DNA from 3 places in the Shewanella bicestrii genome. Region 1 is predicted to be linked to each of the others. Evidence: riboswitches for the same ligand, from Rfam matches in the RefSeq annotation. Region 1 holds a riboswitch; each other region holds the start of a gene.
What was found. Region 1 has a riboswitch for cyclic di-GMP ahead of gbpA (N-acetylglucosamine-binding protein GbpA). Riboswitches for the same ligand answer to the same signal wherever they lie in the genome.
Positions count from the first base shown of each region.

Region 2: another riboswitch for cyclic di-GMP. It lies ahead of CF168_RS05930 (glycosyl hydrolase family 18 protein); the one in region 1 lies ahead of gbpA (N-acetylglucosamine-binding protein GbpA).
Region 3: another riboswitch for cyclic di-GMP. It lies ahead of CF168_RS03055 (hypothetical protein); the one in region 1 lies ahead of gbpA (N-acetylglucosamine-binding protein GbpA).

Region 1 is NZ_CP022358.1:3,706,919-3,710,200, forward strand. It holds gene gbpA (N-acetylglucosamine-binding protein GbpA) at 424-1,899, opposite strand; cyclic di-GMP riboswitch class I at 2,025-2,120, opposite strand; gene CF168_RS16250 (TMEM165/GDT1 family protein) at 2,523-3,080, shown strand; gene katB (catalase KatB) at 3,151-3,282, opposite strand, start outside.
Region 2 is NZ_CP022358.1:1,340,868-1,344,149, forward strand. It holds gene CF168_RS05920 (aminopeptidase P family protein) at 1-89, opposite strand, end outside; gene CF168_RS05925 (ROK family protein) at 452-1,243, shown strand; cyclic di-GMP riboswitch class I at 1,722-1,810, shown strand; gene CF168_RS05930 (glycosyl hydrolase family 18 protein) at 1,919-3,282, shown strand, end outside.
Region 3 is NZ_CP022358.1:675,046-678,327, forward strand. It holds gene CF168_RS03050 (ATP-binding cassette domain-containing protein) at 1-1,245, shown strand, start outside; cyclic di-GMP riboswitch class I at 1,414-1,503, shown strand; gene CF168_RS03055 (hypothetical protein) at 1,589-2,155, shown strand; gene CF168_RS03060 (thioredoxin family protein) at 2,302-2,664, opposite strand; gene CF168_RS22620 (S8 family peptidase) at 2,925-3,282, shown strand, end outside.

The sequences.
Region 1 (3,282 bases):
AAAGCATCCAATCCGATCTCAAAGAGCAGATCAATTGGCCCCAATAGCTTTTGAATATTTCAACCCAGTCGCCATTGAGGCTAACTAAATCGTTTGCAGAAAAGTGACATTAATTTCAACCGTGATTGCCTTAGCAAAGCAGCGACATCGCGCGTAAAAGAAGATAGCTCTGGACATTAACAGAGCCAACCCCAGCGGGCAAGCCAGTTATAGACAAAGATGACGCCGCTTTGGCTATCCGAAGGGGAAATGTGAGTAAAAGATAAAAAATCGAGGCGGAACTGTTATCAAAACAATAAACCCTGCAACACCTGTGGCATTGCAGGGTTTATCAATCAGTTTAGCGATTCGCTCACGGGGATACGGGATTGCGCTAAAGCGGATTAACGCGACTCACAATCCGCTTATTCCCCAGTTAACCGATTACAGCTCAGTCCAAGCCATATTCCAAGAGCCGCCGACACCCGGTTCAAACCCAGTTGCAGTTGGCGACCATTGCATGCAATAACCGCTGTAAGGCCAAGGTTTACATTGATAGACCTTGCCAGTTTTAGGTTGCAGCACTTTAGTGCCCGCCACATAGTTTTTAACTCCCTCGGGGAAGACAAAATCGGCATCCGGCGCTGTGGTTTGATCTTTTAAGAACAGATCGAAGTTTTGCTGGATAACTTCGCCTTGCTTCGGCTCGCCCTTCACTTGTAAGTGATAATGGCCAGCCTTTGGCGCGACGACATCAAGCACTAGACTCGCACTAGTATTGTTGACCGCTTGCGTGACATATCCAGCTGCCGTGCCATCGTGGCTAAACAGGTAAGCCGAGACCTGCATTTCCGCATTAGTGCTGACATCGAAACTGACCTTTGCGGCACCATCGACAATGGTGTAATCATCGGCCAGTGACGTGACATCGAGCTGATTGCCCGGCGCAGGCGCAATATCAAAGCTCACTTCCACTCGCTCTAGGCCCGAATTAGGCGCGGCATAAATCTCATTTTTACCGTAGACGGGCGAGATCACCCCTGAGGCATTCTTCTGCCCCGCCTTAAGTTGTGGCTGCTGGGCATTAATGGCACTGGCTAACAGGAATGGCCAATTTTGCTTGGCGCCTTGAGTGGTGTCGGCAATGGTTATCTGAGTTTGCTTGGCAGTTTGCTCGCCATTAGCATCAAACACCCGCGTCATCACCTTATCGCCCGCCTTAAGATCGAGTGACGGATTGATATCGCCAATATCGGTCCACTCGCCCGGCACCACAACACCTGAGCTAAAGTTCACATCGATAGCATTATAGAAACTGTTGGTGGTATCACCCACTTCCCACACGGCCAAAATCACGTGATAACCGCTTCTGTCTTCAGGCACATAACAGTTATGTGTCACTAACTTAGGCGGCTGAACCATGCCACCGTCGACCACACAGAAGGGAGCTAAGTCAAAGCTTGCACGGCTCAACGCTTGGTTTTGATCCCAGCCTTGACGAGTTAAATAGTAACGCCAATTGCGGGTCACATGGTTAGCGGTGAACTGCCAGCTAAAGTCATTCCAACCCGACTTAATGTCATGCTTAGACCAACGACTTGGGCTCTGTTCATCCAAGGGAGAAAACGCCGCGTTGGCTGCACTGGCAATTTTGCCGTCGGCAGGGCCTGACTCAGGAAAACCTGATGGGCCTTCAACACTTTGCGGTTCCCATTGAACGGCGCCGCAGTTTAAATTGCTGCCAGTTTTACAGGCATATGAACGTGATTCAGGTGAAACCACATAACCGTGGGCCGACGCCGTTTGGCTAACTAGCGCACTCGTAGCGCTTAGGGCCAAGGCAATCAGGCTTAAACGAGCCAGTTTTGGGTGTTTACGGTTAGCATTTGTGATTGATGTAAAAGCAGTTAGATGTGCCACTTTATTGTACTCCGTAGGGCGCCTTTCTCGACGAGATTGGCATAGGTATAAAAGTGGTATTTAGGCAAAACAGCATTAAGCAAAGCCGTTTATTTTTCAAAGAATTGAAAGCATCAGCTCAATTCTGAGGCAACCCCGCTATCTTAGTTTCAACATCCCTTTACAACCTTAGACCGGAGGCTTTGCGTCCTAATTTTTCAATTAGTTTGCCAAATACGGTGGATCTCCATTTAAGTTAACAGTATGTAACTTAAACATTGAGACCCGGCTAACCTAACAACAAAAGACAGCGTTGTCAAAATTTAAATTATTACAATTCAATGCGTTACAAAACACTGAGCGGTATTTTATTGGCACCTGTCAGATTATTTGCCCTCTGACTCGATGAGTTTAATCTTGAAACCCTGTTGCACTTGGGTATAATGCCCACCTCGCTTCGGGGGAGTAGCTAACTGGATTTCGAGCCATCGATATTCAGGGTGAACATCAACATACTTGGCCGCATGCCATGGTGTTCACAGCAAATCATCGATTTGTCCTGCAAGACCTGAGCACAGTAACCGCACCTAGGGGTGGACGGTCTATTGTGCTTATGTCAAAAACCACCCCTAAAAGGATCACACTTGGAAGCGTTACTCGCCTCAACCTTTACGGTTGCCATCGCCGAGATTGGCGATAAAACCCAACTGCTTGCCCTATTACTCGCTGCAAGATTTAAAAATAAAACCGCGATTATCATGGGTATTTTACTCTCGACTCTGTTTAACCATTTTGCCGCCGCCTGGCTTGGCCAATGGGCGATTAACTGGGTGAGCCCAGATGTAGCACGCTACTTGGTTGCCGCCTCCTTCTTTGCGATTGCACTCTGGGTACTGATCCCCGATAAAGTGGACGCCGAAGAGAGCCGTTTCTATAAGATGGGACCCTTTGTTGCGACCTTTATTCTGTTCTTTATCGCCGAAATGGGCGACAAAACCCAAATCGCAACTGTCGTTTTAGCCGCTAAATACGATGCCTTAGCCATGGTGGTTGCAGGTACTACTTTGGGTATGTTGCTAGCGAACGTCCCAGTGGTTATTGCGGGACATTTTAGTGCCGAAAAATTACCAATGAAGTGGATCCACAGGGGCTGCGCAATTTTGTTTGCCCTGCTCGGCGTAGCAACCTTAATGGTTAACTGATTGATAAAATGAAGATAAACAAAAAGGCCAGTGATAACACTGGCCTTTTTTATGGGGTTAACGAATTAACTTATAACCCGAGTGCAGTTTGGATACGTTGACCGTAATCAGCATCGGCTTTGTGGAAATGTGCCAGCATACGTTGCTGTACCTCTACACTTGCCTGACGCAGTGAGCCAGAAATCGTTTCCACTAAGCGTGC
Region 2 (3,282 bases), 2.4 Mb from region 1:
AAGGCATCTAAATTGGCACTGGTGAGTTCACTACGAATGGCGGCAAGACGGTTAGCAATCTTATTAGGCTGTTGGGATGATAATGACATAGGGGCTCCAAATATTGGCATTGGCGGCTGACGTAGGCAGCCAAAATTATAATGCGTAATGCTGGCGAAAAGGATGCGAATTGGCGGCGATTATCGCAAGCTCAACGGCTAAGATGCAAGGGGATGGAATAAAGGATTTTGTATACAATTTTGTTTTTTCGGCATCACTTTGCAGTAACAAGGGTTGTGATCTTAGACTAATTTCCAAATTGAAATGTTATCTTTATCACTCAGTTCTTCCGACTAATTCTTACAAATTAGCTACTTAAGTTTTATTCAATCGCTAATATTTACCCATTATGCTAACATTCGCCATCTCCGCTCGGGGTCAGAGGGGAGCACATGTATCAGTGGAGTTGGCGATGCAAACATTAACAATAGACGTGGGCGGTAGCAAAGCCCTGTTTGAACTTCAACTCAAGGGGCATACAGAACAATATAAAATCCCCACGGGTGAAGGCTTTAAAATTGAAGATTTAAATGATCAAATCGCGGCGCTGGAACGGGATTATGATTTACAGCACTACCATTTAGCGATCGCTGTACCAGGACTCGTACAACAGAATCGTTTGGTGTCCTGTAAATCGCTGCCCGGTCTCAATGGGCTAAGCTTTGAAACCTTGAAAACCCAAGGTGAACTTAAGTTTATCTGCAATGATATCGACGCCGGTATGCAGGCAACCTGTGATGAAAAATATGCCTGTGAGTTGTTAGTCATGTGTGGCACTGGGATTGGCATGTCGATCGCGTTGAGCGGCAAGGCTTTTACGGGGGCTACGGGAGTGGCGGGGGAGCTTGGGCATTGCCGAGTGATGACGGAGGCGGGGGAGTTTAGTCTCGAGCAGCTCGCCAGCGGCGATTCTATCCGCAGCCGTAAGATTTCCACCGCCGATGATTTATATCTCGCCGGCACTTATCTGGGAATGGGGTTAGCGTGGGCGGTCAATCTGTTTAATCCTAATCGGATTTGGTTAGCGGGCGGCATGATGAACAGCGCGCCGTACTACAAGGGTTGTCTGGATAGTTTAAGACGCATGGCTCTCAGTGCACCGTTAGCCGAAATGAAGATTAATCGTGTCGATGATATGGAGACCTTAGTCTGTCGTGGCTTATCGGTGATCTTGGCTAGGGATTACTCGAAGGACGCCGCCTAACGGTTTTCGATTGAGGTGCGGATAGACCAAGATTGAGGTGTGATAAGTTCGTTCAGGCTATTAATCTTGGCTTACTGACGCTGATATTGGTTCAGATATTGGTTTCTTTTGGGTCGAGAACAACAGCATGCGGCCATCGGATTTGTGTGTTTGCAGTGCACTCTGCATATCACCTCGTTCGATGACCGCATTTTTGTTTGCACGAGTTATCAAGTTGCGTCTTGCAAACCGCTTTCTTAAGACTTTCGATTTATTTTTATTGTCTTCCCTATTGGCGATACGAGTCGATGATAGGAGCCATAGCTTAAGCAATCCTTTTAAATACAATTCATTGCTTATTTTTTGCACTCAATGGTTTTACTTTTCTTTAAAGCCAATACTGCGTTGATAATCGGTACAACGGCCCGTTTGTTAATATTTAGTTGCAATTTAACGCTATAGCGGCATATGCTAATTAACGCAATGACAACGTTGTCATTAGTGAAAAAGGCAAACCAATTGAAAGATTGGGACGCAAAGCCTCCGGTCTAAGGGTTCGTTTGTACCTATGATAGCGGGGATACCACAGGTTGTTTCTTCATGCTGCCGTTGTACGCACATGGTTTTAAGAGTGTTGTTTCCTGTCTACGCTTTGTTTGCCTTATTGATGCATAACTTACTCAATAGGGAAATCTCATGTTTAAGACTCAAATCTCCACCTCGGCGATGCTGGTGGCCTCTGTGCTGGCATCCGCTGCCAGTTTTCAAGCCTTTGCGGCGCTCCCCGGTAAACCGACTTTAGGTTGGGGGGAAACCAAGTTTGCCATTATCGAGGTGAATCAAGCTGCCTCAGCCTATAACCAATTAGTGACGGTTAAAGATGCCGCCGATGTGTCGGTGACGTGGAACTTATATAACGGCGATATCGGCAATAAGGCGCAGGTGTTACTCAATGGAAATGTAGCATGGGAAGGTCCATCGAGTGCGGCGGGTACGGCCAATTTCAAGGTCAATAAGGGCGGGCGCTATCAAATGCGCGTGCAGCTTTGTAATAACGAAGGTTGCAGCGCCAGTGATGCGAGGGAAATCTTAGTCGCCGATACCGATGGCAGTCATTTACTGCCACTCAATGCGCCTTTGAAAGAAAACAATCGTCCCTATGCGAATAAATCCGGCAAAGTGGTGGGAAGTTACTTTGTGGAGTGGGGTGTTTATGGGCGTAAGTTCCCCGTCGATAAGATCCCAGCACAAAACTTAACCCATATTTTATATGGCTTTACACCGATTTGTGGCGGCAATGGCATCAATGACAGCTTAAAGGAAATCGAAGGCAGCTTTGAGGCATTGCAGCGCGCCTGTGCTGGCCGTGCTGATTTTAAAGTGGCGATCCACGACCCTTGGGCAGCGGTACAAATGCCGCAGGCGGGGGTGAGTGAGTATTCCGATCCCTACAAAGGCAACTTTGGTCAATTGATGGCGTTAAAACAAGCCTATCCCGATCTGAAGATCCTCCCCTCCGTTGGTGGCTGGACGCTCTCCGATCCCTTCTACTTTTTAGGGGATAAAACCAAGCGCGATACCTTTGTCGCCTCAGTGAAGGAATTTTTACAGACCTGGAAGTTCTTCGATGGTGTCGATATCGACTGGGAATTCCCCGGCGGCAGTGGTGCTAACCCAAGCTTAGGTAATGCCAACGACGGACAAACCTATGTCACCCTGATGCGTGAACTGCGGGCGATGCTCGATGAGCTCAGCGCCGAAACCGGACGCACCTATGAGCTGACGTCGGCCATCAGTGCGGGTGGCGATAAGATTGCTAAGGTCGATTATCAGGCGGCGCAGCAATATATGGATTACATCTTCCTGATGAGTTACGACTTTAACGGCGGCTGGACCAATACAGAGCTTGGACATCAAACCAATCTCTATGAGGCGAGCTGGGATCCTAATACCCGTTACACCACGGACAAAGGCGTAAAAGCCCTGCTCTCTCAAGGGGTGACCCCGGGTAAGATTGTGGTCGGCGCAGCGATGTACGGCCGCGGCTGGACTGGGGTCAA
Region 3 (3,282 bases), 1.8 Mb from region 1:
CAGGCGCTGCTGGAGCGGGAATTAGAAAAGGACGAACTCGATTACGGCTCGACGGTCGAGTCATTGGTGCAGGAATGCTGCCTAAATGATGCACACTTGGCGGCCATTTTACAGAAAGTTGAATTAACCCATTTAAAGCATCGCGGGTTTAGGCAGTTATCGACCGGTGAAACCCGGCGAGTGATGTTAGCGCGGGCGCTGGCAACTGAGCCCAACCTGCTGATTTTAGATGACCCTTATGCAGGGCTGGATATCGAGCATCAGCTTAGCCTGTCGCAGTTACTGGTGGAGGTTGCCGAACATACGCAGCTGCTAATCATTACCTCACGCCAAGAAGAATTACCGCCCTGTATTAGCCATGTGGCGCTGTTTAATAGCGATATGCTCAAATCGGGTCAGCATGTGCATCAACTAAGCGCGCCCATGTCGATTGAGCAGTGGCATACACATCCTGTGATGGCGCAGCTTAATGCGCTTTCGGCCAGCCGCAGCGCCGAACTCTTGGCATTGATGGCGCGTCAACGCCACAATGCCGAGGCGTTTGACCCGATAGTCGACATTAAAAACGGCAAGGTCGAATATGTGAGCGGCTTGATTTTTAAAGGGGTGAATTGGCGGATTAGCGCGGGCCAGCATTGGCAAGTGCGAGGGCCCAATGGTTGTGGCAAGAGTACTCTGCTCGGACTGATTTTGGGCGACCATCCCCAGTGCTACAGCAATGACATTACCCTCTTTGGCCGACCCCGTGGTAGCGGTGAGAGTATTTGGCAGATTAAACAACGGATTGGCATAGTGTCGTCGGCATTGCATTTACAGTATCGCGTCAGTTGTTCGGCGCTCGATGTCTTATTGTCAGGTTTTTACGATTCCATCGGCCTGTATCACAAGCCCACTAAACCCCAATTGGATCTGGCCAAGGAGTGGTTGGCAATTTTGCACATGAGTGAGTTTGCTAGCACGGGCTTTAAAAAACTGGATTACGGTCAACAGCGGCTATTACTCATAGGTCGAGCCTTGATTAAACAGCCGTTATTATTGATTTTGGATGAGCCATATCAAGGGCTCGACTTTATCAATCGCACCTTAGTGATGCGGGCTTTGGATATGATTGCCGAGCATCATCTCAGCCAATTGTTGTACGTCTCCCACCATAGGGAAGATGCCTTGCCCGCCATCAAAAACTTTGTCGATTTTATCAAGCAGGATGAAGGTTATTCGGTAGAGGTGAGTCGCAGTCCTGATTAGGGGGCTTACTCCCTGTTAAATGCGGATGATTAACAGCGGCTGGTTGCCATAAGCGTTAGTTATTCAACCGCTTAACGTCGAATAAATTTAATACTAAAGTTTGACGCCTTCATTTTTATCTATCATCTTATAGTAGGATTTTAAGCTTGGCTTATTTTCCTACGTCAACTGACGAACAGGCACACCCGTTGTGAAACGGGGTCGCAAAGCTTCGGATCTTATTGTACAGGCTGTTATTAAGATGGCTGAGTTGCCGAATCAGGTGAAAAACCTTGGCGATATGCAAACCCAATGCATGCGCTAACGGGATATGGATATTTGTTTTTTACCTTTCGGAGAATATATGAAATTTAAATCGACACTCGTAGCGTTAGCTACCTTTGTGTTTGCAAGTTCCGTTAATGCCACTGTTACCTATGATGAAAATGGTAATGGTTTTATTGGCAAAGGAGATATTCAATCGGTATTTGACTGGAATAATAGCCAATTACAGACGAATGCCTCTGCTCTAGAGTTCCGCTTTTTTGCTGAAGGTACAGTGACTTGGACCTGTGAATGGTGGACGGGTAGCTCGGGTACAACAAATGGGAGCGCGAATAACCAAGGGACTCTCAAATATCATAGTGAAGAGGCGGAAATTTCCTATGATATAAATAAAGTGGTCAATTTTGATTCTCGCAAAAATAAGCAACAGATGGTGACAGGTTTTACGTTAACTGGTAATTCGGTTGCACTAAATTCGGTTAACTCAACCAATTCAGTGGCAAGTTGTGGCGGAAAAGGGGCGGGGAAAACTGTTGTTGAAGACTCCATAAAATATGAAGGCAGTGAAAGCCCATTATTGCAAGTACGCTTTGCCCCGCAGGACGCAGAACCTAGTGATTGGTTCGATTTACCTATCACCGAATAAGTCGGGAAGTGTCAGTTTATCTTCTATTGTAGTGACTCCTTAACCACAATCGAATTCGGAGTCTCGTTGTTATGGGACTCCTTATCATCAATACCAGCTCTTGTTGCTTTGTTCGATTGTTAGGACGGTATTCGATTCTAGATCACTCATTCTTCCTCAGTGTGTTCTTGCGATACTAATGAGTAAGGCCGCGCGATGGCGTGACGGATATCATTCAATGAAAACACCTTCGAGAAACGCCCAAAGGTTTTGCCATAAAACACGGTTTCGACCACTGGCAAACTAAAGACCTGGTAGCTAGCGGCAATCTCGCCTTGGGCCTCACAATCGATATATGCCAGCGCCATTTGGGGAAACTCTCTCGCCAACAAATCCGCAATCTGAGGCTTTAGGGCCTGACACACACCACAGCTTGGTGCCCCAAAGAGCAAAACTACCGCATGGTGTTGATTCAACAGTGTGTCGAGCATGGCTCGAGATTCAATTTGATGTACGGTTGGATGGCTCATTTACTCACTCTCTGACGGTTTTTTAATGCTGCAATTTTTTAACATTTAACCAGCGTTAGGGATGATAAACATCCCCATTTATCACTTAGTTAAACCTCACGAAATGGGGGCTGTATTTTATTTAATACATTGTTTTACAAGTAGCATTTTGTAGCAAACGCCCTTATCGAATTGACGCCTTATGCACTAACGGCAATTATCCGCGATGTTGTAATTATGTTGCATTTAATGACAGTTAATCGTGGATAAAAGGGAAGATAATGCTTACACACAATAAAGTCGCCGTGATGGTGGCGACCGCTTTATACGTTGGAAGCGGTATTGCTTCAACAAGCGCACTTAATACGGTCGAACCGTCTTCAGCATGGGGACCCGCACCTGCGGATTACGCGCCCAAACCATTAGCGGAAGACACTTTTACTTGGGAAAACCAAGTCAATAAAACAATTAAAAAACAACATGCAGTCTTCAATGCTGAAGCCGATATTCAAGGTGTTCACAAGTATATAGTACAACTTAGTGATGCTCCTATTTCGACCTATCAGGGTGGTGTCGGTCAGTTGGCCGCGACACAGACTACGGTTGCTAAGGCACGAAATACCAAAGCACCGCTCAACT